4 regions of the Massilia sp. IC2-476 genome follow, and region 3 is predicted to be linked to each of the others. Evidence: predicted binding sites of a transcription regulator. Region 3 holds the regulator's gene; each other region holds the start of a gene.
The links. Region 3 encodes LexA, which represses DNA repair genes until DNA is damaged. Its sites were predicted from a motif close to ACTGTATNNNNATACAGT; they were not measured.
Positions count from the first base shown of each region.

Region 1: recA (recombinase RecA) is a predicted target of LexA. The motif match lies at 1,572-1,589, and genes of this name have one in related genera.
Region 2: LK539_RS17625 (ATP-dependent helicase) is a predicted target of LexA. The motif match lies at 1,377-1,394, and genes of this name have one in related genera.
Region 4: imuA (translesion DNA synthesis-associated protein ImuA) is a predicted target of LexA. The motif match lies at 5,305-5,322, and genes of this name have one in related genera.

Region 1 is NZ_JAJFER010000005.1:307,002-314,644, forward strand. It holds gene recX (recombination regulator RecX) at 1-400, opposite strand, end outside; gene recA (recombinase RecA) at 420-1,499, opposite strand; gene LK539_RS15595 (response regulator transcription factor) at 1,749-2,450, shown strand; gene LK539_RS15600 (sensor histidine kinase N-terminal domain-containing protein) at 2,447-4,033, shown strand; gene LK539_RS15605 (DUF4212 domain-containing protein) at 4,023-4,316, shown strand; gene LK539_RS15610 (sodium:solute symporter family protein) at 4,313-6,385, shown strand; gene LK539_RS15615 (S9 family peptidase) at 6,519-7,643, shown strand, end outside.
Region 2 is NZ_JAJFER010000006.1:325,418-333,060, forward strand. It holds gene LK539_RS17610 (chromate transporter) at 1-348, opposite strand, end outside; gene LK539_RS17615 (hypothetical protein) at 397-570, opposite strand; gene LK539_RS17620 (hypothetical protein) at 767-1,000, shown strand; gene LK539_RS17625 (ATP-dependent helicase) at 1,420-3,504, shown strand; gene LK539_RS17630 (Sir2 family NAD-dependent protein deacetylase) at 3,759-4,595, opposite strand; gene LK539_RS17635 (phosphohydrolase) at 4,585-5,238, opposite strand; gene glpD (glycerol-3-phosphate dehydrogenase) at 5,360-6,928, shown strand; gene LK539_RS17645 (glutathione S-transferase family protein) at 6,972-7,580, shown strand.
Region 3 is NZ_JAJFER010000001.1:296,673-304,315, reverse strand. It holds gene LK539_RS01455 (CvpA family protein) at 15-503, shown strand; gene purF (amidophosphoribosyltransferase) at 554-2,077, shown strand; gene LK539_RS01445 (cystathionine gamma-synthase family protein) at 2,094-3,332, shown strand; gene LK539_RS01440 (tetratricopeptide repeat protein) at 3,431-4,153, shown strand; gene lexA (transcriptional repressor LexA) at 4,240-4,872, opposite strand; gene rpsF (30S ribosomal protein S6) at 5,171-5,557, shown strand; gene priB (primosomal replication protein N) at 5,597-5,887, shown strand; gene rpsR (30S ribosomal protein S18) at 5,923-6,213, shown strand; gene rplI (50S ribosomal protein L9) at 6,251-6,703, shown strand; gene LK539_RS01410 (replicative DNA helicase) at 6,811-7,643, shown strand, end outside.
Region 4 is NZ_JAJFER010000001.1:448,784-456,426, forward strand. It holds gene LK539_RS02070 (EAL domain-containing protein) at 1-885, opposite strand, end outside; gene arfB (alternative ribosome rescue aminoacyl-tRNA hydrolase ArfB) at 1,000-1,416, shown strand; gene LK539_RS02080 (hypothetical protein) at 1,455-1,682, opposite strand; gene LK539_RS02085 (GNAT family N-acetyltransferase) at 1,769-2,458, shown strand; gene LK539_RS02090 (response regulator) at 2,466-2,915, opposite strand; gene LK539_RS02095 (DNA polymerase Y family protein) at 3,105-4,622, opposite strand; gene imuA (translesion DNA synthesis-associated protein ImuA) at 4,552-5,286, opposite strand; gene LK539_RS02105 (putative Na+/H+ antiporter) at 5,517-6,755, shown strand; gene LK539_RS02110 (DUF86 domain-containing protein) at 6,779-7,216, shown strand; gene LK539_RS02115 (DUF4375 domain-containing protein) at 7,216-7,641, shown strand.

The sequences.
Region 1 (7,643 bases), on a different contig from region 3:
ACCCACGCTGCAGCAGGAAGCGCATCTGCTTGGCACGCTCGGCCGCATCGACGGCGACGGTACCGAACTTGCGCTGCCAGACTTCCCTGGCACGCGCTGTTTCGCTGTCGGCAAGCGAGGACCTGATTTCTTCCAACGCTTCGCCCTTGAGGCCGTGGCTTTGCAGCTCGGCCATCACGCGGCTGTTGCCGAAACGGCCCGCCTTCCTGTTGACCAGGGATTCGGCGAACCTTTCCTGCGACAGCCAGTTGTTCTTCTCGAGGAAATCCAGGAGGGCTTCCACGTCATCGCCCTCCTCGGCATAACGGGCCAGCTTGCGGCCCAGCTCGAGCCGGCTGTGTTCGCGCATCGACAGGTATCGAAGCGCGCGTCCTTTCAGGCTGAGCTGGGGTGCCGGCATGTGCTACAAGGGCCAGCGATTACTCGCCGACTGCCTTCAGCGCCTTGCCGCTGTCTTCGACAGCAGCCAGCACCGGCGGCAGTTCGCGCACGCCCAGGGCGGCACGGACCTTGTTCTCGATTTCGCGTGCCAGTGCCGGACGCTCTTTCAGGAACAGGCGGGCGTTGTCCTTGCCCTGGCCGATGCGTTCGCCGTTATAGCTGTACCACGAACCCGACTTCTCGACGATCTTGTTGTCGGCGCCCAGATCCAGGATTTCGCCTTCGCGCGAGGTGCCTTCTCCGTACAGGATGTCGAAGTGGGCTTCCTTGAACGGCGGCGCGATCTTGTTCTTGACGACCTTGACCTTGGTTTCGTTACCGATCACTTCGTCGCCCGACTTGATCGAGCCGGTACGGCGGATGTCCATGCGCACGGAGGCGTAGAACTTCAGCGCGTTACCGCCGGTGGTGGTTTCCGGGCTGCCGAACATGACACCGATCTTCATACGGATCTGGTTGATGAAGATGACCAGCGTGTTGGTGCGGTTGATCGAGCCAGTCAGCTTGCGCAGCGCCTGCGACATCAGTCGCGCCTGCAGGCCCGGGAGCGAGTCGCCCATGTCGCCTTCGATTTCAGCGCGCGGGGTCAGTGCCGCCACCGAGTCGATGACCACCAGGTCGACCGAGCCCGAACGCACCAGTGCGTCGGTGATTTCGAGGGCCTGTTCGCCGGTGTCCGGCTGCGAGATCAGCAGGTCGCCCAGGTTGATGCCCAGCTTCTGCGCATAGGTCACGTCGAGCGCGTGCTCGGCGTCGATGAAGGCGCAGGTGCCGCCCAGCTTCTGCATCTGGGCGATGGTCTGCAGCGTCAGGGTGGTTTTACCCGACGATTCCGGACCGTAGATCTCGACGATACGGCCGCGCGGCAGGCCACCGACGCCCAGCGCGATGTCCAGGCCCAGCGAGCCGGTGGAAACAGTCTGCACTTCCTCGACCGGTGCGCTGGTGTCCATGCGCATGACCGAGCCCTTGCCGAACTGCTTTTCGATTTGCGCCAGGGCGGCTGCGAGCGCCTTGCCCTTTTCAGCGGCGTTTACTGCGGTTTTTTTGTCGTCCATGGTGTACTTTCAGCTGTGGAGTAGGCAAGGTAGGGTCGCTACCGCGCAAATCAAGGTCTTCGCTATAAAAATACTGTATGTAAATCCAGTGGTTTAATCAGCGAAATCAAGACACTACTGTATATAACTCCAGTAGTTTATGCAAGCGAAAAAAGTCGCGGTGTTGTTATCTGCAAGACTCGCATTGTTGCGATAAATCAAACACAATAGGGGCTGTTTGAGGTCTAACGAAACACCAAAGGTGGTCCCATGCGAATTCTGCTCGCCGAAGATGATAGCGTACTTGCCGACGGGCTAACACGTTCCCTGCGCCAGTCCGGCTACGCCATCGATTGTGTCAAGAACGGCCAGGATGCCGATACGGCCCTGTCCACCCAGGAGTTCGATCTCCTGATCCTCGACCTCGGCCTGCCCAAGCTGTCCGGGCTGGAAGTGCTGCGCCGCCTGCGCGCCCGCTCTTCGCTGCTGCCGGTACTGATCCTCACCGCCGCCGATTCGGTCGAGCAGCGCGTCGAAGGCCTCGATCTCGGCGCCGACGACTACATGGCCAAGCCCTTTGCCCTGTCCGAGCTGGAGGCGCGGGTGCGCGCCCTCACCCGGCGCGGCGCCGGCGGCGGCCCGGCCGTGGTGCGCCACGGCCCGTTGGTATACGACCAGGTCGGCCGCAGCGCCTACATCAACGACCAGATGCTCGACCTGTCGGCGCGCGAGCTGGGCCTGCTGGAAGTGCTGCTGGCGCGCACCGGGCGCCTGGTGTCCAAGGAACAGCTGGTCGACCACCTGTGCGAATGGGGCGAGGAAGTCTCGAACAACGCCATCGAGGTCTACGTGCACCGGCTGCGCAAGAAGATCGAGGTCGGCGGCGTGCGCATCGCCACCGTGCGTGGCCTTGGCTACTGCCTCGAGAAATACTCCGACGCCCCGCGCACGCCGGCTCCAGAACCCAAGTGAACGAGCGCGACGCCGGCCTCACGGACCCGCCCTCCTCCGGGGCGGGACAGGACACGCCCGCGCCCTTCCAGCCGCTACAGCCGGCGCCCTACGTGCCGCCCAATCCGGAACCCGACGAGAACATCCGGCACTCGCTGTTCGGCGAGATCCTCGACTGGATGCTGGCCCCGCTCCTGCTGCTGTGGCCGATGAGCATCGCGATTACCTACCTGGTGGCGAAGTCGATCGCCAACCAGCCCTTCGACGACGCGCTGGAAGACCGCGTCACCGTGCTGTCGCAGCAGATCCGCACGGTGGCCGGCCGGCCCACGGTGCAGCTGCCCGGTAGCGCGCGCGACGTGCTGCGCGCCGACGACGTCGACAGCGTCTATTTCCAGATCAGCGGCCCGGACGGCGCCCACCTCGACGGCGACCGCGACCTGCCGCGGCCACGCACTGGCAACAGCGGCATGAACGCCGACGAGCGCGCCCGCAATGGGTCGGTGGCCTTCCGCAACGACAGCATCCACGGTACGCCGGTGCGGGTTGCCTATTCCTGGGTCAGCCTCGATCCGCTGGGCGCGCGCGCCAACGGTCTACCGGCCGGCCTGGCCCTGGTACAGGTTGCGGAAACGCTCGACAAGCGCGCCCACCTGGCCAACGAGATCATCAAGGGCGTGATCCTGCCCCAGTTCATCATCCTGCCGGTGATCCTGGCCCTGGTCTGGTTCGCCCTGTCGCGCGGCCTGTCGCCGCTGGCCGAGCTGCAGGAACGCATCCGCGCCCGCCCCCAGGACGACCTGTCGCCGATCGACCCCCGCCAGGTGCCGGAAGAGATTTCGCCGCTGGTCGGCTCTTTCAACGACATGCTCGAGCGCCTGGCCCAGACGGTGGAGATGCAGAAGCGCTTCATCGCCGACGCCGCCCACCAGATGAAAACGCCGCTGGCCGGCATGCGCATGCAGTCCGAGCTGGCCCTGCGCCAGGTCGACCCTGACGAGATCCACCGCTCGCTGGAACAGCTGGCCAAGAGCTCGGAGTCGGCCACGCGCCTGGTCAACCAGCTGCTGGCGCTGGCGCGCGCCGAGAACCAGCCGCACACCGGCCTGGCCTTTGAGGAGCTCGACCTGGCCCAGCTGGCGCGCGCCACCGTGCAGGACTGGGTACAAGCCTCGTTCTCGCACCGGATCGACCTCGGCTTCGAACCTGCGGACGCGCCGCTGCTCATCGCCGGCAATGCGCTGATGCTGCGCGAACTGCTGTCGAACCTGATCGACAACGCGCTGCGCTACACCCCGCAGGGCGGCAGCGTGACGGTGCGCGTGCGGCGCGACGGCGAGCACGCCCTGCTCGAGGTCGAGGACACCGGCCCCGGCATCGCGCCCAGCGAGCGGGCCCACGTGTTCGAGCGCTTCTACCGCATCCTCGGCAGCAACGTGCAGGGCAGCGGCCTGGGGCTGGCGATCGTGCGCGAGATCGCGCAGCAGCACGGCGCCGAGATCGACATCTTCAACAACCCGCGCAGCCACTCGAACAAATATCCGGGCAGCCTGTTCCGCCTGACCTTCCCGCCACCTCTTCGCGAGCCCGACGATGCCGAATGAATCCTTGCCTCCCCGGGCCGGCGCCGAGGCCGCCCGTGCGGCCCACTGGCGCGCCACGCGCCGCCTGACCGCCGTGCTGATGGTGCTGTGGCTGTGCACCGGCTTCGGCACCGTGTACTTCGCGCGCGAGCTGTCGCACTTCTCCCTGTTCGGCTGGCCGCTCTCCTTTTACATGGCGGCCCAGGGTGCCTCGCTGGTGTCGCTCGCCATCATCGCCGTCTACGCGTGGCGCATGCACCGCCTCGACCGCCGCTACCAGGCCGGCGCCAGGGAGGACGCATGAGTGCGGCCAAGCGGTCTTATTTCCGCAAGCTGTCGCGCTACTACCTGTGGTACACCGGCTGCTTCGCCCTGTTCCTGGGGTCGCTCGCCCTGCTCGAACAGGAAGGCATGCCGCGCCTGTGGATCGGCTACATCTTCATGTTCGCGACCATCGCGCTGTACGCCACCATCGGCGTGGTGGCGCGCACCTCGAACGTCACCGAGTACTACGTGGCCGGGCGGCGCGTGCCGGCCCTGTTCAACGGCATGGCCACCGCCGCCGACTGGATCTCGGCGGCCAGCTTCATCAGCCTGGCGGGCGGCCTGTACCTCTACGGTTTCGACGGGCTGGCCTACATCATGGGCTGGACCGGCGGCTTCGTCCTGGTGGCCTTGCTCATTGCGCCCTACCTGCGCAAGTTCGGGCAATACACCATCCCCGACTTCCTGGCGGCGCGCTACGGCGGCGGCGCGGGCGGACGCGGCGGACCGGTGCGCGCGCTGGCGGTGGCCGCCACCATCCTGGTCTCCTTTACCTACGTGGTGGCGCAGATCTACGCGGTCGGCCTGATCGCCTCGCGCTTTACGGGGGTGGACTTCTCGGTCGGCATCTTCCTCGGCCTGGCCTCGATCCTGGTGTGTTCCTTCCTGGGCGGCATGCGCGGCATCACCTGGACCCAGGTGGCGCAGTACATCATCCTGCTGGTCGCGTTTCTGATTCCGACCATCTGGCTGGCGGCCAAGCATGCCGACAACCCGGTGCCGCAGGTGGCCTATGGCTCGCTCCTGCCCAAGCTGGCCGCGCGCGAGCAACAGCTCGAGAACGACCCGAGAGAAGAACAGGTGCGGGCCGAGTTCCGCCGCCGCGCCGGCGAATACGCGGTGCGCCTGGCGGCCCTGCCGGCTTCCTGGGAGGCGGGCAAGCTGGAAGCGCAGCGCCAGCTCGCCGCGGTGCGGGCCCGCAACGCCTCGCTGACCGAGGTGCGCCAGGCCGAGCGGGCGCTCGCCACCTATCCCGGCTCGCCCGACGAAGCGCGCGCGCTGTGGCAGGAAAAGCGCGACGCCAACCTGGCGCGCGCCCGTCCGCCGGTGCCGCACACGGTGCCCTTCCCCGGCGCCACCGAGGCGGATTCGGACAAGCGCCGCAACAATTTCCTGGCCGTGGTGTTCTGCCTGATGTTCGGCACCGCCGCCCTGCCCCACATCCTGATGCGCGCCTACACCACGCCCTCGGTCAACGAGACCCGGGTGTCGGTGTTCTGGACCCTGTTCTTCATCCTGCTGATCTACCTGACCATCCCGGCGCTGGCGGTGCTGGCCAAGTACGACATCTACACCGCGCTGGTGGGCAGCGATTTTTCCGCGCTGCCGACCTGGATCTCGTATTGGTCCAACGTCGACAAGGTCAATCCCCTGCTCAGCATCGCCGACATCAACGGCGACGGCGTGGTGCAGCTGGCCGAGATCGCGATCGACGCCGACGTGCTGGTGCTGGCCACCCCGGAAATCGCCGGCCTGCCCTACGTGATCTCGGGCCTGGTGGCGGCCGGCGGCCTGGCGGCGGCGCTGTCCACCGCCGACGGCCTGCTGCTGGCGATCTCCAACGCGCTGTCGCACGACGTGTACTACAAGATGGTCGACCCGGGCGCCTCGACCCAGAAGCGGGTGACGATCTCCAAGCTGCTGCTGCTCGCGGTGGCCTTCATCGCGGCCTACGCCGCCTCGCAGAAGCCGGCCGACATCCTCTCCCTGGTGGGCGCGGCCTTCTCGCTTGCCGGCTCCACGCTGTTCCCGGTGCTGGTGCTGGGCGTGTTCTGGAAGCGCGCTAACCATACCGGGGCCATTGCCGGCATGGTCAGCGGCTTCCTGGTCTGCCTGTGGTACATGCTGCGCGCCAGCCCCACCCTGGGCGGCAGCCTGGACCAGTCCTGGCTCGGTATCCAGCCGCTCGCCGCCGGCGTGTTCGGGGTCCCGGCGGGGCTGCTGGCCACCGTGCTGGGCAGCCTGGCAAGCGCCCCGCCGAGCCGCGCGAGCCTGGGCATGGCCGACTACATCCGCGCGCCGGAAGAAGAGACGCCGAACCGTTCCTGATGCGGGAAAGCCGCAGCGGCCCATGCGGGCTGCATGACATCTGCATGGAGGGTGTCCACGCGCCGTCCGGGCTGCTATTGTTGAACGGCTGCGGCTCTCCGCCGCGGACAGAACAACCACGATCCAGAGACAGATGAACACCGTCCTTTCCCGCGCCCTGGGCGGCGCCGCGCTTGTCGCCGCCCTCGCATGCACCCTGCCGGCCCAGGCCCAGGCGCCTGGTGCGGCTCCAGCTTCTGCGCCACCCATTGCCAGCTTCTTTGCGAATGCCAGCTTCGGCGAAGCCAAGCTGTCGCCCGACGCCCGCTACCTGGCGGTTCGCTCGGGTGCGCCCGGCAAGCGTGACTTCCTGGTGGTCGTCACCCTGCAGGACAACAGCGCCAAGGTGGTCGCCTCCTACGACGACGCCGACATCGGCGAGTTCCGCTGGATCAGCAACGAGCGCCTGGTCTTCAACACCCGCGAAAAGGGCGTCGCCGCCGGCGACTCGCGCTATGCCCCGGGGCTGTACGCGATCAACCGCGACGGCAGCCGCTTCGTCGAACTGGTCGACCGCACCGGCCGGGGCGCGGGCACGGTACATGGACGCAAAGTGCTGCCGGCCGACACCTACCTGCTCGAGCAGACCAGCGCGCAGGATTCGGAATACATCTACGTGGCCAGCGCCAACGTCGGCATGACGGGCGAACTGCGCAGCTTCGACCTGCTGCGCCTGAACACCCTGACCGGCTTCACGCAGACGGTGCCGCGCCCCGGCAGGGTGCGCAGCTGGATGCTCGACCACAAGGGCGAGCCGCGCCTGGCGACCGCCATCGACGACGACAGCGTCACCCTGCATTACCGCGAACCGGCGACCGGCGACTGGCGTGTGCTGGCGAGCTACAAGTCCTATGGCGGCGACGACAAGGCCCTGGTGCCGATCGGCTTTGCCCCGGACGGCAAGCTGTTTGCGCTGGCGCGCAGCGGCGGCCGCGACACCACCGCGGTCCACGTCTACGATCCTGCCAGCGGCAGGTTCGACCCGCAGCCGGTACTGGTCACCGCAGGATACGACTTCCGTGGTGGACTGGTACGCAACCGCGACAAGGTGCTGGGGGTGCTGTTCGAGACCGACGCGCTGTCGAACGAATGGTTCGACCCGAGCATGAAATCGGTGCAGGCAGCGGTCGACAAGATGCTGCCGGCGACCATCAACCTGCTTTCGGTACCGGCGCAGGGCGATTCGCCCTGGGTGCTGGTGCGTTCCTATTCCGATGCG
Region 2 (7,643 bases), on a different contig from region 3:
ATGTGCGGCGTAACGCGCGTGCAGGGCTGCCAGCAGCAGCACCAGCGCCAGCGGCACCACCAGCAAACCGGCCACTGCGACCAGCGCCCCGGCCGGGCCGAACCAGCGCGCGCCGATCATGATCGACAGGTTGACCACGTTCGGCCCCGGCATGATCTGCGCAACGGCCCAGTCTTCGATGAACTCGTCCTGCGTCAGCCAGCGCTTGCGCTCGACGAGCTCGCGCTGCACGACCGCCAGCACGCCGCCGAAGCCCTGCAGGGCCAGGACGGTGAAGGAAACAAACAGGTCGGCAAGCGAGCTGGGGCGGGAGCGCTCGGACGGCGCGGTGGAAGGCGAAGCAGTCATCGGAAAATTATCACCGCCCCTGGCGCGCCCTGTCCATTGGCCTTGGGCTCAGCCTCCGCCAATGCCGCGCATGACCTTGCCGCTGCCGCCGCAGTTGGGGCAGGTCTTGCCGTCGACCTTGCCGCTGCCGGCGCAGTCTTCGCACACGTCTTCGCCGGCGCCGGGCGTGCCGGGTTCCGCTTCATCGCCGGGATTCAGGTCGGGATCGGGATGCATGCTCATGGAGTCCTCGCAGTGGTTGTTGGCGCGGCCATTGTAGGCGCGGCCCGGCAGAGGCGGCGCAGCGCAGGCACGCGTGCGGTGCCGAGCACGAAGCGGGAACGCACGGATTGATTCGCATCAGATATTGACATTGTTCGCGCTTCCCCCATACTTTCGTGCAGCCGCACCCCCTCCGTCCAGAAAGGTCAGGCGCACGATGAATTCCCTTTGCAGCTCCCCGAGCAATCCAGACGGCGCCAGTAGCGCCGATAGCCGGCGCGACCTGCGCCAGCGCGACATCGTGGACGACGCCATCGCCCTGATGCGCGTTGCCGGCACCCTGTCCGCACTCGAATACCTCAAGTCGCGTGCCGTCGATGGACGCATCATCGCCCGCGTGCTGCTCGACCCTGCGCGACGCCGGCTCAGCCCGGGCCAGGCGCTCGCCTGACTCGTAGCGTCCCGCGGTGCGGGTCATCCGTGGTTCAGGGAACCGGGCTTATGCACAAAAAATTCCTGATATTAATTTTGTATTTTTATGCGGCGTGCATGCGACAGGCCCACGTAAGCCCTTGATTTGTGGGGCTATCGGGGCTGCCTTCCCAATAGGCAAATTGTTGAAAGCCGCACGGATGGCCGCGTTTGGCATGTCAAGCCCCCGCTTTTCCACATAGTTATTCACAGACTTTGTGGATATCCGGAAAACTTTTTAAGTATTAACTACTTAGCACGACTTCTGCATGTAATCCATGACCTGATCAAAGGAAAATCCGTCTTTCAATCGTGCGCGTACTTGCAATGCGCCGAATTTCGACTTGCACAAGAGAACTGGATAAATGTACAGTATGGCATTTCCACGTTCTGCCTGCCATGTCTGCCGTCCTCGACCAGCCCGCCACCGACGATCCCTTCGCCGGCCTGAATGCCGAACAGCGCGCCGCGGTCGAACACGACGTCGGCGCCGACAATGTGCGCCCCCTGCTGGTGGTGGCCGGCGCTGGTTCGGGCAAGACCAATACCTTGGCACATCGCGTTGCGCGCCTGATCGGGGCGGGCGCCGATCCGCAGCGCATCCTGTTGCTGACCTTTTCGCGCCGCGCCGCCGGCGAGATGGGCCAGCGTGCCAGCGGCGTGCTGCAGCGGCTGCTCGGCAAGGGCGGGACGCAGACCCAGGTCACGCTGCCCTGGGCCGGTACCTTCCACGCGATCGGCGCGCGCCTGCTGCGCCAGTATGCGAGACGCATTGGCCTGGACGAATCCTTCACCATCCACGACCGCGGCGACTCGGAAGACCTGATGGGACTGGTGCGCCACGAGATCGGCCTGTCGAACACGGAGAAGCGATTCCCCCTGAAGGGCACCTGCCTGTCGATCTACTCGCGCGTGGTCAACAGCCGCGAGCCTTTGGCGTCGGTGCTGCAGTCCACCTTCCCCTGGTGCAGCGAATGGGAAGAGCAGCTCAAGCGCCTGTTCGGCGCCTATGTCGACGCCAAGCAGGAGCAGAACGTGCTCGACTACGACGACCTGCTGCTGTTCTGGGCCGAGATGGCGGCCGACCCGGAACTGGGGCTGGAGATCGGCGCGCTGTTCGACCACGTGCTGGTCGACGAATACCAGGACACCAACCGCCTGCAGGCCTCCATCATTACCGGGATGAAGCCGGACGGGAAGGGCGTGATGGTGGTCGGCGACGATGCCCAGTCGATCTACGCCTTCCGCGGTGCGACGGTGCGCAACATCCTCGACTTTCCGAAGCAGTTCACCCAGCCCGCAGCGCTCATCACGCTCGAGCGCAACTACCGCTCGACCCAGACGATCCTGGACGCCTCCAACGCCGTCATCGCAGCCAGCAGGGAGCGCCATGCCAAGACGCTGTGGACCGACAAGGCGTCCAGCCTGAAGCCGCAGCTGGTGCTGATCCCGGACGAAGCGCAGCAGGCGCGCTGGGTCTGCAATCGCATCTTCGAACATCGCGAGGCGGGCATCGCCCTGAAGTCGCAGGCGGTGCTGTTCCGCGCCGCCAGCCACAGCGCGGCGCTGGAGCTCGAACTGATGCGTCGGAACATCCCCTTCGTGAAATTCGGCGGCCTGAAATTCCTGGAAGCCGCCCACATCAAGGACGTGCTGGCGGTGCTGCGCTTCGCCCAGAATCCGAATGGGCGCATGGCGGGCTTCCGCGTGGCCCAGCTGATCCCGGGGATTGGCCCGGCTACCGCCACCCGCCTGCTCGACGCGGTGGGCGAAGCCACCGATCCGGCGGCGGCGGTGGAGGCCTTCGGCGCGCCCGGCAAGAGTCAGGACGACTGGGCCGCCTTCAGCGCGCTGTACCGGCGCCTGCGCACGCCGGGCCTGCGCTGGCCGGCGGACATCGAGCTGGTCAAGGCGTGGTACTTGCCGCACCTGGAGCGCATGTACGACGACGCCCAGGTGCGCGCCGCCGACGTCGAGCAGCTGACCCAGCTTGCCGGCGGCCACGCGACGCGCGAGAGCTTCCTGGCCGAGATCACGCTCGACCCGCCCGAGGCCACCAGCGACCGTGCGGGTCCTCCGCTGCTCGACGACGACTACCTGATCCTGTCGACCATCCACTCCAGCAAGGGACAGGAGTGGAAGTCGGTGCACGTGCTGAACGTGGTGGACGGCTGCATCCCTTCGGACATGAGTACCGGGAACCAGGACGACATCGAGGAAGAACGGCGCCTGCTGTACGTGGCGATGACGCGCGCCCGCGAGCACCTGCAGCTGGTGCTGCCGCACCGCTTCTTCATCAAGCAGCAGGCCTCGATGGGCGACCGTCACGTGTATGCGGCGCGCACCCGCTTCATCACGCCGGCCATGCTCAAGCATTTCGAGGAAACGACCTGGCTCGATGCGGATTCCCAGCAGCTGCGCAAGCCGGTACCGGAGAGCGTGCGCATGCTGGTCAGGGAGCGCGCCAGGAACGCGTGGAAATGAGCGCAGATCGACCCATTTTAGGGACTTATCCCCCGTGAGGCGCTTTTGTAGGAATTTGCTGTAGGAGTGCACACTGCACGAAAGTAGTGCTATACCAAGTCATTGATTTTTATAGGTTTTCATTTTGCCTGCGGAACGGGCAATTTGTTGAAACCCGCATCGTTACTGGAGTTTCGGCTTGTCAAGTAGTGCTTTTCCACATCTTTATCCACAGTTCTTGTGGATATTGAAGAATGTTCAATAGGATCAAGCACTTAGCTTGTAGATTGACTTGGATCAATGTTTAGCGCCTCTGCCAGCAGACGCAGCGCGGCAAGCGCGCCCAACTCGAGTGCAATACCGTTCCGTACCGCCGCTGCCCGTGGATTGATCCGGATGACGGGCATGCCCTGGGCTTCGGCCATGCGCCGCACCGAGGGGATGTCGACGCCGGCGCCCAGCTCGATCACAGCCGGCCGCTTGAGGTCCGCGCGCCAGCGCGCGAAGCGCTCCATCTGCGCTTCGCTCCTGTCAGGCAGCCAGGCCCCATCATTGAACATCAGGATGTTCGGCCGCGCCATCGCGCCACAGCGCGGGCAGCGCGGCAACGCCGAGACCAGCCGGCACTGCGCCATGTCGACGCTGGGCGCGACGCTGTCGGCAGGCCAGATGGCATCAACGCAGGGGCGCGTGCACTGCAGGTGGTGGATCGAGCCGTGGTATTCGACGATCGCATCGGGGGCGAAGCCGGCGCGCTGGAACTGGCCGTCGACGTTGCTGGTGAAGACGAAGCTGCCGTGCGCCATGCGTGTGCCGATCGCGCGCAGGATACCGAAGCCGGCGTGCGGCCTTGTTGCGCGGTACAGGGCCAGGCGGTGGCCATAGAAGCCCCAAGCCAGGCGCGCGTCGGTTTCGAAGCCGTCGGGGCAGGCGATCTCGTGGAAGGCCAGGCCCAGGCGCCCGAGCGGCGGATAGGCGCGCCAGAAGCCCTCGGTGCCGCGGAAGTCAGGCAGGCCCGAATCCACGCCCATGCCGGCGCCAGCCGCGATTAGCAAGCCGTCGGCAGCGGCCACGAGCGCGGCCGCCTGTCGGATCGCGTCCTCATGCGCCATGGCCGGCCTCGCGCTTGAGGCGTTCGAGTTCGGCCAGGAAGCGCTCCGCCGCGACGCCGGGCGGCCATGGCTCCCACGGGGTGCAGCCGTAATGCGCGGCCAAGGGGTCCTGGTCCAGCACGTCGGCGCGGATCTTGAGGGTGCGCCGCACTTCGTCGCGGGTCCAGCCGGTCACGTGCACCGCTTCGCTCGCCGCGGCGAGGCGGTCGGCCTGCTTGTGCAGCCGGTGTTCCTTGTCGGTCCAGGCCGGCAGCCCATAGCGCAGGAAGACCATGTGCTCGAGCCGCTGCGTCAGGGCGCGGAAGCCTTCGCCCAGGAAGGGCTTGATCACCGAGATCGCGTCGAAGCCGAGCAGGCCTTCTTCGGCGTCGTGCAGCAGTTCGCGCAATTCCTGCACCGGCGTGCTCGCCGGGGCCATGGCGCGGCGCAGCAGCATGACGGCGATCGAGTGCTGGGCCACCGAGAGCGGGAGGGGCCAGGCCGAATGCCCGCCCCAGCGATAGGTGCGCGCCAGGCCCAGGGCCAGGTCGGCGTCGTCCCAGTCGAAGGGAGTGGGGTTCAGCAGGTCCAGGCGCTTTCCTGAAGGCATGCGGACCCAGGCGCGTGTATTGGCGAGTGCGTCGGCGCTGGCGGTGTTGTGCATGTGCCGATTTTACACACGGGCTGGCGCATTCTCCGCATAATTGATGCAGGCAAATGCGCCGCCGCACCGGGCTCCTACACTGGACCGGCCAGGCGGGTCAGCCCCGCGTAAGGGAGGCGATATGCAGGATGCGGACGGGAAGCGGAACGATCGCCTCGATTGCGACGTGCTGGTGGTCGGCGGCGGCATCAATGGCGCCGGCATCGCGCGCGACCTGGCCGGGCGCGGTCTGAAGGTGATCCTGTGCGACAAGGACGATCTCGGATCGCATACCTCCTCGGCGTCCAGCAAGCTGGTCCACGGCGGCCTGCGCTACCTCGAGCACCGCGAATTCGGCCTGGTGCGCAAGGCGCTGGCCGAGCGCGAAGTGCTGCTGTGCAGCGCGCCGCACATCATGCGACCGCTGCGCTTCGTGATGCCCCACGACAGCGCCCAGCGGCCGGCCTGGCTGATCCGCGCCGGCCTGTTCCTGTACGACCGCCTGGCGCCGCGCGCCTTCCTGCCGCCCTCGCGTGGAGTAGCGCTGGCGGGGCACCCCGCCGGCGGTGCGCTCAAGCCGGTCTTCACGCGCGGTTTCGTGTATTCCGACGGCTGGGTCGACGACGCCCGCCTGGTGCTGCTGAACGCACTCGACGCCCACGAGCGCGGGGCCACCATCCTGACCCACACGCGCTGCACGGCGTTCGAGCGCCATCCCTCACACTGGATGGCGACGCTGGTGGAGGCGGACTGCCGCTGGCGCGTGCGGGCGCGCTGCCTGGTCAATGCCGCCGGGCCGTGGGCGGCCGAGGTGGCGCAGGCTGCCACCGGCGCTGCGCCGCTGCGCCGCCTGCGCCTTGTGAAGGGCAGCCACATCGTGGTGCCGCGCCTGTTCGACCACCAGTACGCCTACATCTTCCAGCACCCGGACGGCCGCATCGTCTTCGCCATGCCCTACGAAGGCGCGTTCACCCTGATTGGCACCACCGACGTCGAATTCGGTGGCGACCCGGACAGAGTCGCGATCGCCGGCAGCGAGACGGATTACCTGTGCGAGCTCGCCAATCGTTATTTCCGCCAGCAGATCACGCCCGCCGACGTGGTCTGGAGCTATTCGGGCGTGCGCCCGCTGCTGGAGGACGAGGCGGCCAGTGCGAGCGCCGCCACGCGCGACTATTCGCTCGGGCACGACCAGTCCGCTGCGCCGCTGCTGTCGGTCTTTGGCGGCAAGATCACCACCTACCGCCGGCTGGCCGAGGAAGCCGGCGACTGGGTCACGGGCGCGCTCGGTCGTGCGCAGCCGGGGTGGACGGGGAAGGCCGTGTTGCCGGGCGGCGACCTGTTCGGCAGCCTGCCCGACAGCCGCGGCGTGCTCGAATTCGACCGCTGGCTGGACGGCTTCGCGCGCCGCCATCCCTGGCTGCCGACGGAGCTGGCCCAGCGCTGGGGGCGCGCCTACGGCACCCGTGTCGAGACCCTGCTGGCAGGGGCGACCGGCATGCTGGACCTGGGCGAGGCGGTGGCGCCCGGCCTCTACGCGGCCGAACTGCGCTACCTGATGCGCCACGAATGGGCTGCCTGCGCCGAGGACGTGCTGTGGCGGCGCTCCAAGCTCGGCCTGCACATGGCCCCTGGCCATGCGCGGACCATCGACGCGTGGATGCGCGCTGCGCGCGCGGAGGCGGGCGCGCCCTTGACCGAATCGGTTTGAGCCGCGCTATCATGGGCGCTTCTGCCCAAGAATAAAACCGTTCATGCGCCTGTACACCAGCCCCCGTGCGCCCAATCCGCGCCGCGTCACCATGTTCATCGCCGCCAAAGGCATCGACGGCATCGAGCTGGTCGACATCGACCTCAATCGCGGCGGCCACCGCACGGCCGAATTCACGGCCCTGAACCCGCTGGCCCGGGTGCCGGTGCTGGTGCTCGACGACGGCCGCGCGCTGAGCGAAACGCGGGCGATCTGCACCTACCTCGAAGGCCTGTATCCGGAGCCGAACCTGATGGGGGTGGATGCGACCGAGCGCGCCTTCATCGAGATGGCGGACCGCCGCATGGAGCTGCACCTGATGCTGGAAACGGCGCTGTGCGTGCGCCACACGCATCCGGGGCTGGCGGTGCTCGAGCAGCCGCAGTTCCCGGACTTCGGCGCGGCGCAGGGGCAAAAGATGCGCGCCACGGCGCGCTGGCTCGATGGCGAGCTGGCCAAACATCCTTATGTGGCGGGAGAGCGCTTCACGATCGCCGATATCACGGCCTTCTGCACGCTGGAGTTCGCGCGGGGCTTGTTGAAGTTCCGGCCGGGGGAGGAGGGGATGCCGCACCTGCAGGCGTGGCGCGACCGGATTGCGGCGGATTACTGACCGCGTGGGCGGGAGACCCGCCCACCCTACGTACGGCCGGGATGATGTAGGGTGGGCAGGTTT
Region 3 (7,643 bases):
GAAGGTTGCAGGGCGTGACGATTTTCGACTACCTGGTGCTGTTCGTGCTGGTGTCGTCCGTCATCATTTCCACCTTGCGGGGACTGGTGAAGGAGATCCTGTCGCTGCTGGGCTGGATCGTCGCCTTCGTGGTGGCGAACGCCTACGGCGCAAAGCTGGCGCCGATGCTGCCGGAGTTGCTTCCGGGCGAGACCGCGCGCCTGATCATGGCCTTCGTGCTGCTGTTCCTGGGCGTGCGTATCCTGATGGGCCTGCTGTCGCTGGCGATTGGCGCCCTGATCACGGCCACCGGGCTGAGCCTCGCGGACCGCGGCCTCGGTGGATTGTTTGGCTTGGCGCGCGGCATTGTAATCGTGCTTGCCGCCGTCATATTGAGTGGGATGACTTCCATCCCGCAACAGGATTTCTGGAGGAACGCGTTGCTGTCGCCCATGGCGGAAACCGGCGCGCGCACGGTAAAACCATTTCTCCCAGCTGCCATGGCGCAGCATGTGAATTTTTGATTCGTTTTTGACATTTCTGTAATCAGGCAGTCCAGCTTTAGGAGCGCACCATGTGTGGCATCGTCGGCGTCGTCTCGAACAATCCCGTCAACCAGCTTCTCTATGACGCCTTGCTGCTGCTGCAGCACCGCGGACAGGACGCGGCGGGCATTGCAACCAATCACAGCAGCATGTTCTCGATGTACAAGGCCAACGGCCTCGTGCGTGACGTGTTCCGCACCCGTAATATGCGTTCGCTGCAGGGCAATACCGGTATCGGCCACTGCCGCTACCCGACCGCCGGCTCGTCGAGCGAGGAAGAGGCGCAGCCCTTCTACGTCAACGCACCGTTCGGCATCACCCTGGCCCACAACGGCAACCTGACCAACCAGGCCCAGCTCAAGGAAGAGCTGTTCAAGAACGACCGCCGCCACATCAACACCGATTCCGACTCGGAAGTGCTGCTGAACGTGCTGGCCCACGAGATCCAGGAAGCGGCCGACGGCTACAACCTCGACAAGGAAGCCGTGTTCAAGGCGGTGGCCGCGGTGCACCGCCGCGTGCGCGGCGCCTATGCCGTGGTGGCGCAGATCGCCGGCCACGGCATGCTGGCCTTCCGCGACCCCTTCGGTATCCGTCCGCTGTGCCTGGGCGTGAACGAAGGCGAGCATGGCACCGAATACCTGGTGGCCAGCGAATCGGTGGCGCTGGAAGGCCTGGGCTTCCGCTTCGTGCGCGACATCGCGCCCGGCGAAGCGGTCTTCATCGACAACGACGGCAACATGTCGCAGCAGCAGTGCGCCGAGAACCCGTCGCTGAACCCCTGCGCCTTCGAATACGTGTACCTGGCGCGTCCGGATTCCGTGATCGACGGCGCCTCGGTCTATGCGACCCGCCTGCGCATGGGCGAGTACCTGGCCGACAAGATCCGCAAGGAGATCCCGGTCGAGGAAATCGACGTCGTGATGCCGATTCCGGATTCCTCGCGTCCGGCCGCGATCCAGCTGGCGCTGAAACTCGGCGTCGAATACCGCGAAGGCTTCATCAAGAACCGCTACATCGGCCGCACCTTCATCATGCCGGGCCAAGGGATGCGCAAGAAGTCGGTGCGCCAGAAGCTGAACGCGATCGCGTCCGAATTCAAGGACAAGAACGTGCTGCTGGTGGACGATTCGATCGTGCGCGGCACCACCAGCCGCGAGATCGTGCAGATGGCGCGCGACGCCGGCGCCCGCAAGGTCTTCTTCGCCTCGGCCGCGCCGCCGGTGCTGTACCCGAACGTGTACGGCATCGACATGCCCACCCGCGACGAGCTGATCGCCCACGGCCGCACCGTAGAAGAGGTGTGCCGCGAGATCACCGCCGACCGCCTGGTCTACCAGGACGTCGATGCGCTCAAGAAGGCGATCTCGGACGTCAACCCGGCCCTGAAGAACTTTGAGGCCTCGTGCTTCGACGGCGTCTACGTGACCGGTGACGTGACCCCGGAATACCTGGACCGCCAGGAGAGCGCGCGCCACAGCCCGAAGAAGAACCAGGTCGAGGATCCGGTGCGTACGCAACTGAACCTGAACACCCCGGCCGTGACCGAGTAATGGAGCGACAAGCGCGATGAGCGATCAGAAGTTCGGTTTCACCACGACGATCCTGCACAACGACCGCCGCAAGACGATCGAGCAGGGCTCGCTGCACAAGCCGGTGCACACCTCGGTCGCCTTCGGCTACGCCGACGCGCGCCAGCTGGCGTCGGTCTTCCAGGGCAAGGAGCCGGGCTTCCGTTACGGCCGCCAGGGCAATCCGACCGTGGGCGCGCTCGAGGACAAGATCACGAAGATGGAAGATGGCGTTGGCACCATCTGTTTCGCGACCGGCATGGGCGCCATCGGCGCGCTGTTCCAGGCGCTCCTGAAGGCGGGCGACCACATCGTGTCGTCGTCCTTCCTGTTCGGGAATACCAACAGCCTGTGGCAGACCGTGGCGGGGCAGGGCGTCGGCGTCGATTTCGTCGACGCCACCGATGTGGCCAAGGTGGAAGCGGCCTTGACGCTTGAGACGCGCATGGTGTTCGTCGAGACCATCGCCAACCCGCGCACCCAGGTGGCGGACCTCGCCCGCATCGGCCAGCTGTGCCGCGAGCGCGGCATCCTCTACGTGGTGGACAACACCATGACCACGCCCTACCTGTTCCGTCCCAAGGCGGTGGGCGCGGGCCTGGTGGTCAATTCGCTGACCAAGTCGATCGGCGGGCATGGCAATGCGCTCGGCGGCGCCCTGACCGACACCGGCCTGTTCGACTGGAGCGCCTACCCGAACATCGCGGCCAACTTCCGCAAGCAGCCGGCCGCCAACCAGGGCCTGGCCCAGTTGCGCGCCAAGGCCTTGCGCGACTTCGGCGCGGCGCTCGGCCCGGAGGCGGCGCACCACATCGCGGTGGGCGCCGAGACCCTGGCGCTGCGCATGGAACGCACCAGCAGCAATGCGCTGGCGCTGGCGCAGATGCTGGAGGCGGATGAGCGGGTCTCGGCAGTGCACTACCCGGGCCTGCCTTCGCATCCGCAGCACGGCATCACGAAGGAGCTGTTCCGCGCGGGCGGCTCCTTGATGAGCTTCGAGCTGCGCGAGGATATCGACTGCTTCGACTACCTGAACCGCCTGAAGCTGGGCATCCCGGCCAGCAACCTGGGCGACACCCGCACCCTGGTGATCCCGGTGGCGCACACGATCTTCTTCGAGATGGGGCCCGAGCGTCGCGCCAGCATGGGCATCGCCGAATCCCTGATCCGGGTGTCGGTGGGCATCGAGGACACGGACGACCTGCTGGCGGACTTCCGCCAGGCGCTGGAAGCGTAAACACGACGGCAGCTACGGCTGCCGTTTTTCATTCAGCGGTTGAGCGGCACGGCACATTACCGCTATCATGGGACTCCATTCCCATCGGTATCACGTCTATGAAGACCAAGCTGTTCCTTGCCTCCCTGCTGCTGTGCGGCGCCGCCTTTGCCGGCGAGCTGGAAGACGCCAACGCCCTGTTCGAGAAAAAGGACTACGCGGCGGCGCTGAAGATCTATACCAAACTGGCCAATGCCGGTAACCCGGACGCGCAGCAGGCGCTCGGCCAGATGTACTGGTACGGCGAAGCGGGGCAGGTGGATGAGGCGAAGGCCGAGGCCGTGTTCAAGAAGGCTGCCGCCAAGGGCAACAAGGTCGCGATCGCGTCCCTCGAGCTGATGGACCAGCGCGTCAAGCGCCGCAAGGAGATCGATTACTGGATCAGCGGCTACGATGGCGAAGACCTGAAGTCGGGCGAATTCCGCTGCACGGCGCCGCGCATCCCGGCGATGTCGAAGATCAACGCCGACATCGACCGCATCGGCGCCGCCATCAACACCTGGCAGGATTGCTACAACAAGTACGTCACCAACCTGAATGCGGCCTCGCCGCTCACCAAGCGCGTGCCGGAAGACATCCGCAAGCTGATGAAGAAGGACGAGCTGGAGAAATCGAACGCCCACCTGGAGCAGCTGCAGGCCAACCTGTCGGAGGAGGCCAAGGTGAGTTCGAAGCTGATCCTGGCGGACTTCGAAGCCTGGCGCAAGGCGACCGAGGCTTATGTCTCCGAACACAACAAGATGGTCAAGACCAACAGCTCGACCCTGTTCAAGGACAAATAAAAAGAGCGGGCCGTGCCCGCTTTTTTTACGCTCGACTAACAAAACCCCGAGGGCAAGGCGATGCAACGCAGCCATCGGGGGAATTGTTAGTGCCAGCTGCGCATCAGGCCGACTGCGAGGCCCTCGAGCGCGAACTCGTCTTCCGGCGTCACCTGGATCACCTTGAAGTCCGGGTTTTCCGGCAGCAGCTCGACCAGGTTGCCGGTCTTGCGGTAGCGCTTGACGGTGACTTCCTCGCCCAGGCGGGCGACGACAATCTGACCGTTCTTGGCGCTGTCGACCTTCTTGACCGCCAGAAAGTCGCCATCGCAGATGCCGGCGTCGCGCATCGACCAGCCCTTGACCTTCAACAGGAAGTCGGGGCGCGCCGAGAACATGGCGGTGTCGACGGAGTAGGTGGCTTCGACGTGTTCCTGCGCCAGGATCGGCGAACCGGCGGCGACGCGGCCGACCAGCGGCAGCGACATCATCAGGTTCGGAGGCGGCATCGGGATCTGCTCGACGGAGGCGCCGACGAGGCGGATACCGCGCGAGGTGCCCGGCGAAATCTCGATCGCGCCCTTGCGCGCCAGGGCTTGCAGGTGTTCCTCGGCCGCGTTGGCCGACTTGAAACCCAGCTCGGCCGCGATTTCGGCGCGGGTCGGCGGGAAACCGGTATTCTCGATCGCTTCCTTGATCAGGTTAAGGATCTGTTCTTGCCTTGCAGTGAGCTTGAGCATGGGTGTTATACGGCATTAGTTGTAAGAGCAGACTGTATTTTTGTACAGTATTCCGCAATGCGCAAGGGCAAACGCGGGAAAAGTGTAAAAAAATTGTGCAATCCGGGTCCTCCGACTGCCAAAGTGTGGCGGCGTGTACGCAGGTACTTGGCGGACAGGCAAGGTCTCCTTCCATCCCAAACCACACCCCGGCTTCCCAACTGCCCGCTTTTCCGGCTATAATCGTGGGCTTACCCCTTCCCACACTCGTCTTGACGCCGAGGTGGGCATTTGTTTAAACGTCCTTAAGGAGTGTTGCATGCGTCATTATGAAATCGTTTTTATCGTCCACCCGGACCAGAGCGAGCAAGTTCCGGCGATGATCGAGCGTTACAAGACCACGGTGACCAGCCGCGGCGGTAACATCCATCGCGTGGAAGACTGGGGCCGTCGCCAGATGGCTTACCAGATCCAGAAGCTGCCGAAAGCCCACTACATCTGCATGAACATCGAGTGCGACAACGAGACCCTGGTCGAGCTGGAAACCGCATTCAAGTTCAACGATGCCGTCCTGCGTCACCTGACCGTCAAGATGAAGAAGGCCGAAACCGCACCGTCGCCGATGATGAAGTCGGTCCAGCGCGAAGACGCAGCCAAGAGCCACCGCGCAGAAGCAGCAGCCGCTGCCCCGGCCGCAGCTGCCTAAGTTTTTTCCAGGAATTAACGAACCAAGTAAAGCATCGCAGTGAATCAGTTCCAGCTCATCGCGACCATCGCGGAGCGAGACGTACTGCGATTCACCCCGGCCGGCGTCCCCATCGTGGGCGCCATCCTGCAGCACAGTTCGCAGCAGGTCGAAGCCGGAGTGGCAAGACTGGTCGAGTTTGAAATGCCTGCGCTCGGCGCGGGCGAGATTTCAGGCAGGCTGGACAGCGCCGAACTCGGCGCCGCCTACCGGTTCGAAGGATTCCTTGCACGAAAAAACCGCAACAGCAAAGCCTTGGTGTTTCACATCATTGATTTCAGTGCCGCCTAAAACGGCCAATTTAGATTAGATACAGGAGCCTCGAAATGGCATTCGGTAAAAAGTTCGACAAAAACAAAGCTAAAGAAAAACTCAAGCGCAAACAGCAGAACCCGCTGTTCAAGCGCAAGAAGTTCTGCCGCTTCACCGCCGCAGGCGTGGAACAGGTGGACTACAAGGACGTCGACACCCTGAAGGACTTCGTCCAGGAAAACGGCAAGATCATGCCGGCACGCCTGACCGGCACCAAGGCGCACTACCAGCGCCAGGTCGACACCGCCATCAAGCGCGCACGCTACCTCGCGCTGCTGCCGTACACCGACCTGCACAACGCTTAAGCGTCGGCACGTCAGTCAGTTATCCTGGAGAAAAAATATGCAAGTTATTCTGCTCGAAAAAGTTGTTAACGTCGGCAACCTGGGCGACGTCGTCAAAGTCAAGGACGGTTACGCACGTAACTTCCTGATCCCGCAAAAGATGGCACGCCGCGCTACCCAGGCTGCTGTGGCCGAGTTCGAAGTCAAGCGCGCCGAACTGGAAAAAGCAGCAGCTGAAAAGCTGTCGGCTGCCCAGGCGCAAGGCGACAAGCTGAGCGGCATGACCGTCACCATCGCCCAGAAGGCGGGCGTGGACGGCCGTCTGTTCGGTTCGGTCACCAACTTCGACATCGCCGAAGCCCTGAGCAAGCAAGGCTTCCCGGTCGAGAAGTCGCAGGTTCGCCTGCCGACCGGCCCGCTGAAGACCACCGGCGAATTCCCGGTCGCCGTCGCGCTGCACACCGACGTCGTCTCGGAGATCACCATCGCTGTTGTCGGTGAAGCTGCCTAAGCAAGTGTTGTATAAATGAAAAAGCCGGGCTCGCCCGGCTTTTTTTACGTCCTGAAAAACTGAGCCTTTATGACAGCCGGATGACAGGAGAAGGTATAATGCCCGCCATGAATTCCCCAGCCGATCCGCAAGTCGATTCCCTGCGCATCCCGCCGCATTCCATCGAAGCAGAGCAGTCCGTCATCGGCGGCCTCCTGCGCGACAATGCCGCGTGGGACCGCATTGCCGACTTCATGCACGCGGAGGATTTTTACCGCTACGATCACCGCATCATCTTCGAACAGATGATCCGCCTGATCAATGCCGGCAAGCCGGCCGACGTGATCACGGTCTACGAAGCCTGCAACATGCTGGGCAAGGCCGAAGAGGTCGGCGGCCTGCAATACCTGAACGCGATGGCGCAGAACACGCCGTCCGCCGCCAACATCCGCCGCTACGCCGAGATCGTGCGTGACCGCGGCATCCTGCGCAACCTGATCACGGTGGCCGACGAAATCTCGGGCAACGCCTTCAACCCGCAAGGGAAGGAGGTCAAGCAGATGCTGGACGAGGCCGAGTCGAAGATCTTCGCGATCGCGGAAACCGGCGCGCGCGGCCAGCAGGGCTGGAACCCGATCCAGCCGCTGCTCACCCAGGTGGTGGAGCGCATCGACGAACTGTACTCGCGCGAGAACCAGGGCGAGATCACCGGCGTGCCGACCGGCTTCATCGACCTCGATCGCATGACCTCCGGCCTGCAGCCGGGCGACCTGGTGATCGTGGCCGGCCGTCCCTCGATGGGCAAGACCGCGTTCTCGGTCAACATCGGCGAGAACGTCGCGATCGAAGCCGGCCTGCCGGTGGCCGTGTTCTCGATGGAGATGGGCGGCGCCCAGCTGGCCATGCGTATGCTCGGCTCGGTGGGCCAGCTCGACCAGCACCGCCTGCGTACCGGCCGCCT
Region 4 (7,643 bases), 150 kb from region 3:
GATGCGCATGAAGCGCGGGTCCGAGCCGCGGATCTCGGCCAGGGTGTAGCCGGTGATGCGCTCGAAAGCGGGATTGACGTATTCGATCCGGTGCTCGCCTTCTTCGCAATGGGTGATGACGATTGCGTTCAGGCTCGAGTAGATGGCGCGCTCGCGCACCCGCAGGCCGTGCTCGGCCTGCCGGCGCGCGGTGATGTCGAGGCCGGTGCCGAACACGACCGGTACATTGCCCAGCGTACTGCGGGCACACTGGAACAGGAAGGAGCTGCGCTTGCCGTGCTTGCTCACCAGCTCGGCCTCATGGGTAGAACAGCCGGTCTCGAAGGCGCCGAGGATCTTGTCGACGATCAGGGGCCGGTCCTTGTCGTCGAAGAAAAACTTGACGTTCGTGCTCGGCAGCTCCCCGGCCTGCATCTCGAGCGCTTCTTCCAGCGCACGGTTCCACAGCAGCAGGTGGCCGCTCTGGTCGATAACATAGAACACGCAGGGCAGCGACTCGATGAGGTCGGCCACCGGCAGGTCCTGGATCAGGGCGTAGCGCGGCGGATGGCGGCCATTGCGCGGGATCAGGATGACGCTGTAGGTGCCGGGGGCATCGGGGTCGAAGGACTGGGGCGCGACCGTGATGCGCACCGGCAGGCGCTGGCCGTCGGCGGTTTTCAGGACGCCTTCGTTCTCGGCATCGGCGCGCGCCGCCAGGCGCAGCTTTGCCCCCGACGCAGCGGCGCCCGGCGGCTCGCCGAACTCGACGATGCGGTCCAGGGTCATGCCCTGGATGTCGGCCGCGCCGTAGCCGGCCAGCTTTTCGCAAGCCTTGTTCCAGCTCCTGACGGTGCCTGCCGCATCGACGACGAACACGGCAAGGGGCAAGGGCGAGAGGTTCAACGCTTCTCCTGGATGGCCGCATGTGGGGGGCGGCGCGCAGTGAACGTACTTTGTCAATACATCATAGCGCAGCGCGCCACTGCCGGGTCGCACGCGAGGACAGGCTGCCTTACAATGCGCAACATGGGACAGGCAACGGCGGTGATCGATCCGGCGCAAGTGGAATTCAGCGCGATCCGGGCGCAGGGTCCGGGCGGACAGAACGTGAACAAGGTGTCGTGCGCAGTGCACGCGCGCTTCGACGTGGCCGCCTCGTCCCTGCCGGCGGACGTCAAGGAGCGCCTGCTGGCGCTGCGCGACGCGCGCATCACCACGGAGGGCGTGATCGTCCTGAAGGCCCAGGGCTCGCGCAGCCTCGAGCAGAACAAGCTCGATGCACTGGCGCGCCTGCAGGCGCTGGTGGACCGCGCAGCAAGCGTGCCCCTGGTACGCCGCGCCACCCGGCCAACGCGCGGATCGCAGCTGCGCCGGCTCGACTCGAAGGCGAAGAGCAGCCGGGTCAAGGCGCTGCGCGGCAAGGTCAGCGAGTAGGAAAGCGGGCGCGTAGCCAGGGCGCCCAGCCGGGCCGTCTAGCCTTGGGCGGCTCCGCCCGCGCCCGCCTTCTGGATCATGGCGGCCACATTCTGCAGCTCGCGCACCACGCCGATGACGGTGGGCTCGAATCGTTCGAACATGTACTGGGTGGCGGCTTCGGCGCTCAAGCCTTCCGGCGTTTCGTGCACCAGGCGCTTCATCGCCAGTTCGCGCACATGGTAGGCAAACAGCAGCTCGCTGTAATCGGTCGTCTTGGTTTCCATCGCTTCCTCATCCGCTTCATCCAGACCGGGACAATAGCATGCGGTCGGCGCTATCATCTTGCCGTCGACATTACGGAAGCACGCCCATGTCCCCTGCCCTGCATGCTGCGCTCGACCGGCCGGTCTGGTCGGCCCTCACCGGCGGCCACCGCCACTTCGCCCTCGGCGCTGCGCTGGCCAAACGCTACCCGCGCGATGTCGGTCCCTTCGCCGCCCTGGCCGACGACAGCCGGGAAGCCTGGGATGCCCTGGGCGCGCTGTTGCAGCCCGGCGAGGCCGTCATGCTGGTCACGCCTTCGGCGCCGCCGCAAGCAGCCGGCTTTGCGCTCACTCCGCTCGATCCGGTGCTGCAGATGATCGCCACGCGTGCGCCTGAGCCATCCACGCTGCCCTTGCTGGTGCTGGGTGCGGCGGACGCGCCTGACATGCGCGCGCTGGCCGAGCTGACCAATCCAGGACCGTTTGCCGGGCGCACCCACGAGCTGGGCGAGTTCCTCGGCATCCGCGCAGGCGGGCGGCTGGCGGCGATGACGGGAGAGCGGATGCGCCCGACGGGTGCGGTCGAGGTGAGCGCGGTGTGCGTGCATCCGGATTTCCGTGGCAAGGCCTATGCGCGCCAGCTTCTGGCCGAGCGCACGCGCCGCATCGCCGCGCAGGGCGACCAGCCTTTCCTGCATGTGTATCCGAGCAACAAGGGTGCGATCGCCCTGTACGAATCCTTGGGCTATGTGGTGCGGACCCAGCTGCACCTGACGCGTGTTGCGCTGGCGCCTTGATGCCGGCTCAGGTGTGCAGAAGCTTGAGGAGATGGTCGATCCGGTAGGGTTTGGCGATGAACAGCTGCTTGAGCGGCTGGCCGTTGAACATGGACGGGGCCATGTAGCCGGATGCCAGGATGATCTTGACCTTGGGATAGTTGCGTGAAATCCGCTCGGCCAGTTCCAGGCCATTCATGCCGGGCATCATGACGTCGGAAATGACGGCGTCGATGTCGGGATGGGTGGCCAGCAGCTCGAGGGCCTGGGCGGCGGAATAGGCGACCATGGCATCCAGACCATGCGCCGACAGCAACATCTCGGCCAGGTCGGCGACGTCGGCTTCGTCATCGACGACCAGCACCTTGCGGATGCCGCCCACCTGCGCTTCCGTGTCTTCCCCGTAGGGCTGTCCAGCACCAGGAGGGAATCCCGGATGTCCCGCGCTGCACCAGCGGCTGCTCATCAAGCCGAACACTCAGCCTCCATCCCATGCATGATCGATTGCCGACGCAGGCGCAATGCAACATGCACGCCGCCTGTCGACCTGGCGCTAGTATCGCGCAAACGCGCAAATTGAAGCGCCCGGTTAGCCGCACCATGACCCCGCGCGGATATGCATGGGACACGCGGCCCGCGCCTCGCGCAGCAGGCCGCAGCCGCCGTGCTAGCCGAACAGCCCGTGCAGGTACCAGCGCGGCTCGGCATCCTCGCCCGACCCGACGATGCGCTCGCGGTAGATCCAGTACAGCGTATGGTCCTGGCCTTCCGCAATGAAATAGTCCCGGGTTTGCGTGTCGCTCCACCAGCCGGCCTCGATGCGCTCAGGCGTCGAGGCCACCTTGAGCGGCGAACCGTAGAAGGGTCGGTGGTTGCGTATAAGCAGCGCGATCGGCTTGGCCAGCAGCCAGCTCGGGCGCGGCAGGCTGGACACGTCCGGCGGCAGGCGCGCCGCAGCCTGCGCCGCACGCTCGGCCTTCTGCTGCACCGGCACCCATTCGTTAGCGACCTCGGGCCGGTAGTCGGCCTGCGGCAGCGCCTGCAGCACGTTGTCGGCGCCCAGCCGCGCCACCAGCAGCTCGAGCATGCGCATGCGGTCTTCCTCGCTGCCGCCCGGCTCGGGAAACAGCGATTCGGTGGGCGGCGCCATCGCCCTCACCTGCCGCGCCTCCAGGCCGAGGCCGATGACCGGCGCCGGCAGCTCCTGGCGGGCCAGGCGTTCCTTGAGCAGGCGCACCAGGTGCTCGTCGCGCCAGCTCGGCTCGGCCAGGGCGATCTCGAGCGGCGTGGGCGGCATCCCCACCCGTCCGCGCTCGTGTTCCATCAGCAGCGTGATGCGCTCGACCGCAAGCTGGCGCGCGCACAACCAGCCGACCAGCTGCAGCACCAGGTGACGGGCGCCGGCCAGCAACAGATCGGCCTGCTCGATGCGGTCGAACAGTTCCAGCCGGGCGCGGAAACTCTCGGGCGGCGCGACCCATTCGAACAGCTCGGGACACATGCCGTAGGCGGCGTCGAGGGTGTCGAGCAGTTCGCGCCCGCAGCGCCGTTGCAGGCCGGGGCGCGGCAGGCGCCGCAGCTCGCCCAGGCGCTCGCAGCCGATGCCTTCGAACCAGGACATGTAGGGCCGGGCCGGCGGCAGCAGCGCCACCGGCAAGTGTTCCAGGCGGCGCTCGAGCGAGGCCATGCGCAGCGCACGTCCGCGGCCCTGCCGCTGGCCATGGGCAAGCCGGTTGGCGCCGGCGCGCGCCAGCAGCCAGGCCGCGCGCGCCGTCGGCGCACAGCTGATGGAGGCCGTGAAGCCGAGCGCCTGCAGGCTGGCGCGCACCCGTGCGCACAGGGCGCGGATGCCGCCGAACAGGCGCAGGCTGGCGCCGATGTCGAGCAGCAGCGTCGCTTCCTCGGCCAGCGCGACCTGGGGCGTGAATTGCAGCATCGCCAGCGCGACCGCATCGAGCGCCTCGGCTTCGCGCGCGGGGTCGCGCTCGTGCAGGCGCGCCTCGGGCATGAGCATCAGCACGCCGCCGCGCCGCATGCCGCGCCCGACGCCGGCGGCGCGTGCCAGCGGCGAGACCGCCAGCACGCGCTCCTGCTCGAGCACGACGCTGCCCGCGTCATTGCACCAGTTGGGGCTGAAGATTTCGAGCGCCAGCTGGGGTAGGGACAGGCCGATCCACAAACGCATGTCGTTGCAGGAGAGAAGAAGCAAGTGGTAAACCAAGCGGCAGGAACAGCGGCGCATCGCGCTGCGGCCCCCGGCGCTTGACGAAGTCGATGTGCACGCCGCCGGCCGCCGGGCGCAGGGCCAGGCGCAGCGGCGCGGGCGAGGCATCCTGGGCCGCGGCCAGCGGGCGCAGCATGAAGAACAGGGTTTCGCCGGCCTGGGCCGCCAGGTGCAGGCGGCGCAGGCTTTCGCCGCGTGCATGGTTGGCCCAGAACAGCAGCGCGCCGCAGCTACCGCTGCGCAAGACCTGCTCGGCCGCCCACAGCGCGTCGGCACTGCGGCTGGTACGCAGCCACAGCAGTTGCGAAGGTTGCAAACCCAGCGCAGCCAGCGCCAGGGCCTGGGGTGGATGGGGCGGCTGCAGCAGGACGATGCGGCGTTCGGCGCAGGCCTGCAGGGCCGGGCGCAGCAGGCGCATCTCGCCGATGCCGGGCTGTTGCTGCAGCAGTTCGACGAGGGTGCCGACGGGCCAGCCGCCACCCGGCAGCTGGGGCGACAGCGCCGCATGACCGGTGTCGATGCAGCGCGTGCCGGAGCGCGCCAGCTGCGAGGCGCGCCACAGCGAAGGGTGCAAAGCCTCCGGCGCAGCCAGCGGGGATACCCCCGGTGTGGATGAGCAATTCATATGGGTTGGCAAACAAATACTGTATAAACGTACAGTACTCGTTGAGCCCGGGTTTGGCAAGGTGTATTCATTTCGGCCATACCAGTTGGGTGATTGGTATTGACAGAAGCTAAAGGTGCTCTCTGCCCGACAATCCAAGGCCGTCGCTGCGAAACATGGAATAATGCGGCTTCGTCCATTACCATCCAGACAATGCGCAATCTGTCTCCCGCACGCCACGGAGTCCATCCGTGACCACGCTCCAGCTCACCGGCGCCATCCTGTTCGCGATCGCCCTCGTCCATACCTTTTCCACCAAGCTGTTCCATTCGCTCGCGCGGCGCCATCCGCGCCATGCCGGCCTGTTCCACCTGCTGGGCGAAGTCGAGGTGGTGTTCGGTTTCTGGGCCTTCGTGCTGATCCTGGCCATGGCGCTGCTGGCCGGCGGGAGCGAGGCCATCCGCTATGCGGAAACGCGCCAGTACACCGAGCCGCTGTTCGTGTTCGTGGTGATGGTGATCGCTGCCTCGAAGCCGGTGCTGGACGCCGTGCGCGACCTGCTCGCCCTGCTCGCCCGCCTGGCCCCGGTGCGCACCGAGGTGGCGCTGTGCTGGCTCGGCCTGGCGCTGGTGCCCTTGGCCGGTTCCCTGATCACCGAGCCGGCCGCGATGACCCTGGCGGCCCTGATGCTGGCGCCCCAGGTGTTCCGTCCCGGCATTCCGGAATGGATGAAGTACGGTGCGCTGGGCGTGCTGTTCGTCAACGTCTCGATCGGCGGCACCCTCACCGCCTATGCCGCGCCGCCGGTGCTGATGGTGGCCGGCACCTGGGGCTGGGACAGCGCCTACATGGCCGCCACCTTCGGCTGGCGCGCCGCGCTGGCGGTGTGCATCAACGCGACGGTCGTGACCCTGCTGCTGCGCCGCCACCTGGCGCCTGGCGCCGTGGTGGAAGATGTCCGCATGCCGGTCATCGTGTCGCTAGTTCACCTGCTGCTGTTGGCGGGCGTGGTGCTGCTGGCGCACCACCCGGTGCTGTTCATCGGCCTGTTCCTGCTCTTCCTCGGCTATACCCAGGCCTACCCCAAGCACCAGTCGCCGCTGATCCTGAAGGAAGGCCTGCTGGTCGGCTTCTTCCTGGCCGGGCTGGTGGTGCTGGGCGGCATGCAGCAGTGGTGGCTGCAGCCGCTGGTCTCCAGCCTGGAGCCGACCGCGCTGTTCTTCGGCGCGCTGGCCCTGACCGCAATCACCGATAATGCGGCACTGACTTACCTCGGTTCGCTGATCGAAGGCCTGTCCGAGCACGCCAAGTACATGCTGGTGGCCGGCGCGGTCGGCGGCGGCGGGCTGACCGTGATCGCCAACGCCCCCAACCCGGCCGGCGCCGCCCTGCTGCGCGAGGGTTTCAATGACGGTTCGATCGGCATGGGCGGGCTGTTCCTGGGAGCGTTGGGGCCGACTTGTGTAGCGGCGCTGATGTTCCTGATCTAACTAAAAGACGCGCGGAGGGTTTGATGGACGACGACATCCTGATTCACAAGGCCGGCACGATCGAACGCTGCTGCCGGCGCGCGCGGGAAGAGTACGAAAAGGACCCGACCACGTTTGTTACCGACCTGACGCGCCAGGATGCGGCCACCCTCAACGTGATCCGCGCCTGGGAAGCGGCCATCGAGATGGGCGACTACGTGATCGGCAACGCCAGGCTCGGCCTGCCGCACGACGAGCGCGAAGTCATCACCCTGCTGGCCGAGCACGGCTGGATCCAGCCCACGCTGGCCGAGGACCTCAAGCGTACCGGCGAATTCTGCCGCGCCGAATGGGATTACCAGGAAGCGCCGCTGCCGGCCCTGGTGACCATCATCAAGCGGGGGCTGGATGATTTCACCCTGTATGCCCAAGCCCTGGTCGCCGGCGCCGCCAGCGTGGAAGGAAGGTCGGGAGACCAATAATGGTGCAGGGCAAGGATATGCTGTCGACCTGCTATACCATGTTCGAACAGCTAGGCAAGCCGCTCGAGCACCTCAACGATCCCTGCCGCAGCGCTATCATCGTCGACACTGCTCTCGGCATCATTGGCAATGGCGGATTTCAGTATTTTTTCGAGGCAAATTTCTCGGACAATCCCGACTATGGGATCTTTGTCGACGCATTCCAGCGCGTCGGCTTGAACGAGATCGCGCAAGGTCTTGCCGCCCTGCTTGCAATGTTTCCGTTCGAAGCGCCACACCAGTCTGCTGAACGGCGCCAGCGCTTTCTCGAGGCTAGTTCCGACGAATTCGAACAGGCCATGCAGCGGCTGGAAGATCTCATCTATGCCCGCAAAGACCTCGACTCTGTCGTGGAAGATTTCCTCAAGCGTTCAAGGGCAGCATAAGC